Regions from separate parts of the Pseudomonas paraeruginosa genome, predicted to be linked through region 2. Evidence: predicted binding sites of a transcription regulator. Region 2 holds the regulator's gene; the other holds the start of a gene.
The links. The regulator sigma-54, encoded in region 2, starts transcription at its own class of promoters, with help from an activator protein. The targets are predictions, from matches to a motif close to ANTGGCATNNANNTTGCTNT.
Positions count from the first base shown of each region.

Region 1: B7D75_RS17690 (flagellar hook-length control protein FliK) is a predicted target of sigma-54. The motif match lies at 2,589-2,608, and genes of this name have one in related genera.

Region 1 covers NZ_CP020560.1:3,739,301-3,743,675, forward strand. Annotated here, with positions in the region: gene B7D75_RS17685 (PAAR domain-containing protein) at 1-1,049, opposite strand, end outside; gene B7D75_RS17690 (flagellar hook-length control protein FliK) at 1,253-2,539, opposite strand; gene B7D75_RS17695 (UPF0149 family protein) at 2,726-3,313, shown strand; gene B7D75_RS17700 (YbaN family protein) at 3,325-3,732, shown strand; gene B7D75_RS17705 (sensor histidine kinase) at 3,742-4,375, opposite strand, start outside.
Region 2 covers NZ_CP020560.1:4,839,125-4,843,499, reverse strand. Annotated here, with positions in the region: gene B7D75_RS22975 (HPr family phosphocarrier protein) at 1-233, opposite strand, end outside; gene rapZ (RNase adapter RapZ) at 263-1,123, opposite strand; gene ptsN (PTS IIA-like nitrogen regulatory protein PtsN) at 1,125-1,589, opposite strand; gene hpf (ribosome hibernation-promoting factor, HPF/YfiA family) at 1,603-1,911, opposite strand; gene B7D75_RS22955 (RNA polymerase factor sigma-54) at 1,989-3,482, opposite strand; gene lptB (LPS export ABC transporter ATP-binding protein) at 3,709-4,375, opposite strand, start outside.

The DNA.
Region 1 (4,375 bases), 1.1 Mb from region 2:
AGCGCGAAGTCGGTTCCGCGGCGCCAGGCGAAGCGCCGGGCGAACAATGGCGACCCGCCGGGCAGGGCCCGGGCCAGCGGGCTGTCCGGGCCCTTGAGCAGTTCGTTGGCGCAGTGCCGCGCGGCCGCCGCGCCGCGGCTGAAGCCGAACAGGTCGATTTCGATGCGCTCGATCAGGAGATTGGGATTGTTATCCTGCAACAGACGCAACTGCTCCAGTACCAGAGCAGGCATCTGCCTGATCCGCGCCAGCACCCCGGTCGGGCCCTGGCCCGTTCCCTGGCTGTAGAGGGAGTCCTCGCCGCCGCTGCGGGTGCCGACGCCCTCCAGATAGACCTTGAGGTACACCTCTTCAACGTGCGAAGTTAACGGCTCGCCCGTCTGATCTGGATACAACTCGTACAACCGCGCCACATTGGTCACATCGTTGCCATAGCTGTTGTCCGGCACCCGTCCCTCGCCATCGTAGCCATAGGCGGCGCAGTGCTGGCGGATGTCCTCGGCGGCGGTGTCGCTCAGGCCCACTGCCAGGGGATGGCAGCCAGCGGCGGCGGCGCTGTTGGCCTGGTTGTTGCCGGTGCCGTCGAAGAACAACCCCAGGCGCAGGGTGATGCCGGTCTGTTCCTCCTCCTCTTCCTCTTCTTCCAGACCCGCACCGGGGGCTGAGACTGTTGGCGAGCGCCAGGCATTGGTCGGAGGTCGCGCCGTCGAACGGCCTGGAGAGGGCACGCGGGAGGCGAAAGACCTGGCCGCCGACTCCTCGGATGAGAGTACCTGGCAACGCAACGTCTGGTCGGCGAGCAGGCGTGGCGGCGGATCGCAGCGGCACATGCAGAGATCGCCGTCCAGGGCGGTGCTGCGCGTTTCCAGCCGCTCGTCCAGGCGCGGGCCGACGCAGACGATGACCCCGGCACTGCCGCAGGCGGGGCAGAACACACTGTCACCCTCGCGGGCCATGGGCTTGCCTTCGATGCTGGCGTGCTCCCAGGCGCCGGTGACGGTGCCGCCCGCCGTGGTGCGGGCGCCCAGGGTGATGTGGTAGCGCTTCATGGTTCCACCTGTGCCGAATGCGAGGGCCATCATATTGCCGGCGCAGGTAGATCAGAGGGCAGTACCACCCTGGTGAAGCAGACGTTTCTTACAAGGGCGGGGTATTTTGACGCAAGCCATCCAGCCCGACCTTACGGCTGCGCGAAAAAAGCAAAAGAAAGGCCTCTCATAGGAGGCCCAAAGGGGAAGCACGGACGCCAGTCTCAGGCGTAGTAGTCGACCAACCCACGGGCCGCCGCCGAACCGGGCCGGCCGCGGATCTCGCTGACTCCAACCAGGGTCTCCTCGTCGCCCGCCGCCTCGCCTGCGAAGCCGCGGCCACGCGCCGAGCCGCCCTCACCGCCCTGCTGCTGGCCCTGCCAGCCGCGCGCCAGCGACTGGTCGGAGACGTTCACGTCGAGCTGGTTCATGCCTTGCTGGCTGAACATGTCGCGCAGCCGGTGCATCTGGCTTTCCAGGGCGTCGCGGACGCCGGCGTTGGGACTGGCGAAGGTCACCTGGGTCTGGTCCGCGGTCATGTGGATGCGCACATCCAGGCGCCCGAGCTCGGCCGGATCGAGCTGGATCTCCGCCGACTTGAGGTTCTGGCTGGACATCCACATCACCCGGTCCACCACCGCCTCGCTCCAGCCGTTCTGCTGCATCGCCACCGGCTGGCCGGGCACCGTGCCGTTCACCGGGCGGTTGGTCAGGGCCTGCTGCGCCATGGCCTGGGTCAGGCCGTTGAGCTTGGCGGCGAAGGGCTCGCCGCGCGGCTCCGCCTTGCTCTCCAGCAGGCTCTCGCTGGCGGCGCTGGCGAGGGCCGGCTCGGCGGTCTGCTGCAACTGGGCCTCGAGCGCCTTGCCGTCGACGGCCCTGGTCAAGGAATCGGAGGTCAGGCTGGCAAGGGCATCGCCGAGGTCCGCCTGGCGTGGATCGGTGCTCTTCGCCGGCCCGCCTTTCGCCGCCTGCGCGGCGTCCTGGGCGCCCTGCTCCAGGGCCATGCTCACCGCCGGCACGCCGTTGAGCTTGACCAGGGTCGGGTCGCTGCTGGCTTCGGTAAGACTGGCCGGCGCACTGCTGGCCGACGGCACGGCGGGCGGCAGCAGGGCCGCCTGGGTCGATTCGTCGAGCAGCGGCACGGCGCCGCCCAAGCCGAGCAGTTGCAGCGGATCGGCGGGGGTTTCGGTTTTTTCCCCGTCATCGGCGCTGGCCTGGCCGTCTGCCGGCAAAGACTTGCCGTCTTCGGCAACGGCCGGCTGCCTGGCGGCATCCGCCGGCGGTGCCTCGGCTGCGTCCTTACCGGCGTCCCGCGGCTTGTCCCGCGAACCTTTCGACGGGCCATCGGTGCGCTCGGCCGGCTTCCTCGCGGTCTCCTTGGCGTAGACATCGGAGAAGCTGGAAGTCTTGTCGTTACTGGGCTCAGGCGTTTTCTGCGGGCTCTTCGGCGCGGCAGACTTGGGCTTTACATCAGGCGTCGGCGGCAACAACACACCAGGGGCGACGGCCATGGGAATTCTCCATCTGCGAAGGGATAGCATCGTGGCTTGCGCAGGGGACTCAGCAAGGTCCGGGCCAACTTCGCCGGTCCCCTCCGCGAGGCCTGCGCCAGGCCCTGTGCCGGGCACGCCCGCTTTGCCCGCAGGGCCCGTCTGGACTACAATCCAGAGCCGCATCCCTCCCGAGGTAGTACCCTGATGTCCTTCGCCGAAAAACTGTCCCGTCTGCAAGCCTTCCTCGATGCCGATGACCTGCATGAAGAAGCGCTGGACTACGTGGCGACCCACGGCTACCTGACCGCCCTGTCCATCTGCCCGGAGCAGGTGCCGGAGCGGGAGTGGATCGACGCGCTGTTCGCCGAGCCGCCGCATTACCGCAGCGACGAGGAGCGCCAGGAGATCGAGGGTTCCCTCGAACAGCTCAAGGCGCACATCACCCGCATGCTCGCCAGCGATGAGGATCTCGAGCTGCCCTGCGACCTCGACCTCGGCGACGAGCCGGACGATTCCGACCTGCGCGGCTGGTGCATCGGCTTCATGGAAGGCGTGTTCCTCCGCGAGGAAGTCTGGTTCGAGCAGGCCGAGGAGGAAGTCAGCGAGCTGCTGCTGCCGATCATGGTCGGCTCCGGCCTGTTCGACGAGCAGCCCGAGTTCGACGAGATCGCCCGCGACCGCCACCTGGTGGACGACATGGTCGCGCAGATTCCCGACCTGCTGACCAACCTGTTCCTGCTCTGCCAGGCGCCGGAAGAAAAGCCCGCCCTGCTCAAGCCACGCCCGCACTGAGGAGCCCCGCGGTGGCGCAGCGGGAGATTCGCCCGAGCGCTCGCGCCTGGGTGCGCTACAGCCTCCAGGGAGTGGGTTTCCTCAGCGTCGCCCTCGGCGTGATCGGCATCTTCCTGCCGGTACTGCCGACCACGCCGTTCCTGCTGCTCGCGGCGGCCTGCTTCATGCGCAGTTCGCCACGCTTCTACCATTGGCTGGTCAACCACCCACGGCTCGGCCCGTGGATCCGCGACTACCTGGACGGCGAGGGCATCCCGCTGAAGGGCAAGGTCTATGCCATCGGCCTGATGTGGGCCAGCATCGCCCTCTCCTGCTACCTGGTCCGTCGGCCCTGGGCCCAGGGCTTCATGCTGACCAGCGCGGTACTGGTCAGCATCTATATCCTCCGCCAGAAGACCCGGCCGCCGCGCGGCGCCTGAAGGGCCCGCTCAGGACAGCGCCGGATCGCCCTCGCCCAGCGGCAGGCGGTCACCGGGCCCGCGTCGCTCGGGGCTCAGCACGCTGAAGCCGAAGGTGTTCCAGCCGCCCGCGCTGTCGACGAACACCGAACCGCCGTGCATGCTCGCCACCGCCTTGACGATGGACAGGCCGAGGCCGTGGTTGGCCTCGCTGTTGCTGCGCGCCGCGTCGACCCGGTAGAAGCGCTCGAACAGGTGCACGCGGTGCTCCACGGCGATCGGCGCGCCGGGGTTGCTCACCGCCACCCGCACCTCGTCGCCGCGCCGCTCCACCGCGACCCGCACCTCGCCACCGGCCGCGGTGTGCTGGGCGGCGTTGTACAGCAGGTTGGTCACCGCCCGCTGGAACAGCGCGCGCTCGACCATCGCCCGGGCGTCGCCCTGTACCTGGGGGCTCACCCCGGCCTCGTCGAAGATCACCTCGAGGAACTCCACCGTGGTCGCGATCTCGCCGGCCAGCCAGGTGTCCTCGCGCTCGCAGGCCAGGCGACCCTGGTCGGCGCGGGCGAGGAACAGCATGTCGTTGACGATCGCTCGCAGCCGCTCCAGTTCCTCGAGGTTGGATTGCAGGACTTCCTCGTAGTGTTCGCCGCTGCGCTCGCGG
Region 2 (4,375 bases):
AGTGCGTTCAGCGCTTCGTCCTCCTGCTCGCCCTCGGTATGCAGGTGCAGGCTGGTGCCCTTGCCGGCGGCCAGCATCATCACGGCCATGATGCTCTTGCCGTCGACACAGCTGTCCGCCTGGCGGCCGACGCGGACCTGGCAGGGATAGCGTCCCGCGACGCCGACGAACTTGGCCGCGGCGCGGGCATGCAGGCCGAGCTTGTTGATGATGGTGATCTCGAGGGCGGGCATCGTGGGGAGTCTGTCCTTCTTGTTATGGGCTAGCTGTTGAGATCGCGGTGGCGGATCTGCACGTTCTTCAGGGATTCCCTGAGTGCAGCGCCAATCCGTTCGGCGAGGTAGACCGAGCGATGGTGGCCGCCGGTACAGCCGATCGCAACTGTCACATATGAGCGGTTACTGGCGGCGAAGCGCGGCAGCCATTTGTTCAGGTAGCCGACGATATCCTGGTACATCTCCTCGACGTCCGGCTGGGCGGCCAGGTACTCCCTGACTTCCGGCTCCAGCCCCGAATGGTCGCGCAGCTCGGGCTTCCAGTAGGGGTTCGGCAGGCAGCGCACGTCGAACACCAGGTCGGCGTCGACCGGCATGCCGCGCTTGAAGCCGAAGGACTCGACGAGGAACGCTGTTCCCGGCTCCGGCTTGTTCAGCAGGCGCAGCTTGATGGTGTCGCGCAGCTGGTAGAGGTTGAGGCTGGTGGTGTCCAGCTTTAGGTCGGCGAGGTCGGCGATCGGTCCGAGCAGCTGGCTCTCGTCGCCGATGGCTTCGGCCAGCGAACGGGTATCGGTGGTCAGGGGATGGCGTCGACGGGTTTCCGAGAAACGCTTGAGCAGCGTTTCGTCGTCGGCGTCGAGGTACAGCACGTCGCAGTTGATATGGTTGTCGCGCACTTCCTGCAGCAGCTCGGGGAAGCGTTGCAACTGGCTGGGCAGGTTGCGTGCGTCGATCGATACCGCGACCTGCGGGTGCAGCAGCTCGGTGTGCAGCAGCGCGCGTTGCGCCAGGTCGGGAAGCAGGCTGGCGGGCAGGTTGTCGATGCAATAGAAGCCGTTGTCTTCGAGGACGTTCAGGGCGGTGCTCTTGCCCGACCCCGAGCGGCCACTGACGATGATCAGGCGCATGTCATTGCCCGTTCTGTACGTCTACCACGATCTGATAAAGCGCTTCGGCACTGGGAGCGCTGCGCAGGCGCTCGCGTACGTCGGCACGGTCGAGCATGGCGGCGATCTGCCGGAGCAGTTCGAGGTGTTCTTCGGTCGCGGCCTCCGGTACCAGGAGGACGAAGACCAGGTCGACCGGCGCGCCGTCCAGCGCGTCGAAGTCCACCGGGGCATCCAGATGCAGCACGGCGCTGATCGGGCTCTGGCAGCCGGCCAGGCGGCAGTGTGGAATGGCGATGCCATTGCCGAAGCCAGTGGAGCCGAGCTTTTCCCGGGCCACCAGGTTTTCGAAGATGTCCTGGGCGTCGAATTCCGGCAGCTCCCTGGCTACCAGGTTGGCGATTTGTTCGAGGACGCGTTTCTTGCTGCCGCCCGGCACGTTCACGAGGGAACGGCCGGGGGTCAGGATTTGCTCAAGTCGGATCATAGGGGAGGGGAGATCAGCGGGCGCCTACGCCTTGCTGCCGTTCGAGGTACTTCTCTTTGTGTTTGATCAGTTGACGGTCGAGTTTGTCGATCAGCAGGTCGATGGCCGCGTACATGTCCTCATGTTCCGCATTGGCCACGATCTCGCCACCGGCGACGCGCAGGGTGGCTTCGATCTTCTGCTTCAGTTTCTCGACCTCCATGATCACCTGCACATTGGTGATCTTGTCGAAATGGCGCTCCAGACGGCTCAGTTTCTCGCCGACATAGTCGCGCAGGGCGTCGGTCACATCCAGTTGATGGCCACTGATGTTGACTTGCATACCGCGTTCTCCTTGTTGCCCGTGTGTAAGTGGCAGGTTAGCAACCTGCCTCCGGAACACCTTGGCGTGGATCAACGTCACACCAGTCGCTTGCGCTCGCTCGAAGGGGCTATGCCCAGGGATTCGCGGTACTTGGCGACGGTGCGGCGAGCCACTTGAATGCCCTGTGCCTCCAGTAAACCAGCGATCTTGCTGTCGCTCAATGGCTTTTTCGCATTTTCCGCGGCCACCAGTTTCTTGATGATCGCGCGGATCGCGGTGGACGAGCATTCCCCGCCTTCGGCGGTGCTGACGTGACTTGAAAAGAAATATTTCAGCTCGAAAATACCGCGCGGCGTATGCATGTACTTCTGCGTGGTGACCCGCGAAATGGTCGACTCGTGCATGCCCACCGCTTCGGCGATGTCGTGCAGGACCAGCGGCTTCATGGCTTCCTCGCCGTAGTCGAGAAAGCCACGCTGGTGTTCGACGATCTGCGTCGCCACCTTCATCAGGGTCTCGTTGCGGCTCTGCAGGCTCTTGATGAACCAGCGCGCTTCCTGCAACTGGTTGCGCATGAAGGTATTGTCGGCACTGCTGTCGGCACGGCGGACCATGCCGGCATAGGTGGCGTTGACACGCAGGCGTGGCATCGCCTCCTGGTTCAGTTCCACCAGCCAGCGCTCGTTGTCCTTGCGCACGATGACGTCCGGGACGATGTATTCGGCCTCGCTCGACTCGATCTGCGAGCCGGGCCGTGGATGCAGGCACTGGATCAACTCGATGACCAGGCGCAACTCGTCTTCCTTGAGCTTCATGCGCCGCATCAACTGGCCGTAGTCGCGGCCGCCGAGCAGGTCGAGGTAGTCGGAAACCAGGCGCAGGGCTTCGTCCAGCCAGGGCGTGGCGGGTGGCAGCTGGCGCAGTTGCAGCAACAGGCACTCGCGCAGGTTGCGGGCGCCGATGCCGGCGGGCTCCAACTGCTGGATGCGGCGCAGCACGACTTCGACTTCGTCGAGCTCGACGTCCAGCTCCGGATCGAGGGCGGCGAGGATCTCCTCGAGGGACTCCTCCAGATAGCCGTCATTGTTGATGCTGTCGATGATGGTCACCGCGATCATGCGGTCGGTGTCCGACATCGGCGCCAGGTTCACCTGCCAGAGCAGGTGGCTGTGCAGGCTCTCGCCGCTGCTGGTGCGCGCGGTGAAGTCCCATTCGTCGTCGTCGCTGCTGGGCAGGCTGCTGGCGCTGGTCTGGTAGATGTCCTCCCAGGCGGTATCCACCGGCAGTTCGCTGGGGATGCGCTCGCTCCACTGGTCGTCGTCGAGGCTTTCTACGCTGGGCGTGGTGCTTTCCTGGAGGGCGCTCTCCTGCGGCGCGCTGGTTGCCTGTTCGGCGCCATCGGCGAGCGGGTCGCTGCCGTCGAAATCGTCGCCGTCTTCCTGGCGTTCGAGCATGGGATTGGATTCCAGCGCTTCCTGGATTTCCTGCTGGAGGTCCAGGGTGGAGAGCTGGAGGAGGCGTATGGCCTGTTGCAGCTGAGGCGTCATCGTCAGCTGCTGGCCCATCTTGAGGACTAGCGATGGTTTCATGGCTGAGGGCTTAGTACCTTATTCGCTGGTACCGGATGGCACCATCCACTACTACGGGTGCCGAGGTGGCGGCACCGCCAGGAAGCAAATTATATGCCTGAATTTTCGTACTTTGCCTAGGGTTGCTCCGAATAAATCATCCGCCCGTGGCGACACCTCTACCCGTAAAAACCGGGGACGTGCGAAACCGCTCCGGCAGGGCCGGAGGGCACGGTAGGAGATTTCTTCAGAGGCGGAACTCGTGCCCCAGGTAGACTTCCTTGACCAGGTCGTTGGCGAGGATGCTCTCGGCATCGCCTTCCGCGATCAACTGCCCATCATTGACGATATACGCCGTTTCGCAGATGTCCAGGGTCTCGCGGACGTTGTGGTCGGTGATGAGGATGCCGATACCCTTTGCCTTCAGGTGATGGATGATCTGCTTGATGTCGCCGACCGATATCGGGTCCACGCCGGCGAAGGGTTCGTCGAGGAGGATGAACTTCGGCGCGCTGGCCAGGGCCCGGGCGATTTCCACCCGGCGTCGCTCGCCGCCGGACAGGCTCATGCCGAGGTTGTCGCGGATATGGTGGATGTGGAACTCCTGCAGCAAGCCTTCCAGGGCGTCCTTGCGTCCGTTGCGATCGAGGTCGCTGCGGGTCTCGAGGATCGCCATGATGTTGTCGGACACCGACAGCTTGCGGAAGATCGAGGCCTCCTGCGGCAGGTAGCCGATACCGGCGCGCGCCCGCCCGTGCATCGGCAGGTGGGTGACGTTCTGCTCGTCGATGCGGACCACGCCCTGGTCGGCCTGCACCAGGCCGACGATCATGTAGAAGCAGGTGGTCTTGCCGGCACCGTTCGGGCCGAGGAGGCCGACGATCTGCCCGCTATCGATGGACATGCTGACGTCG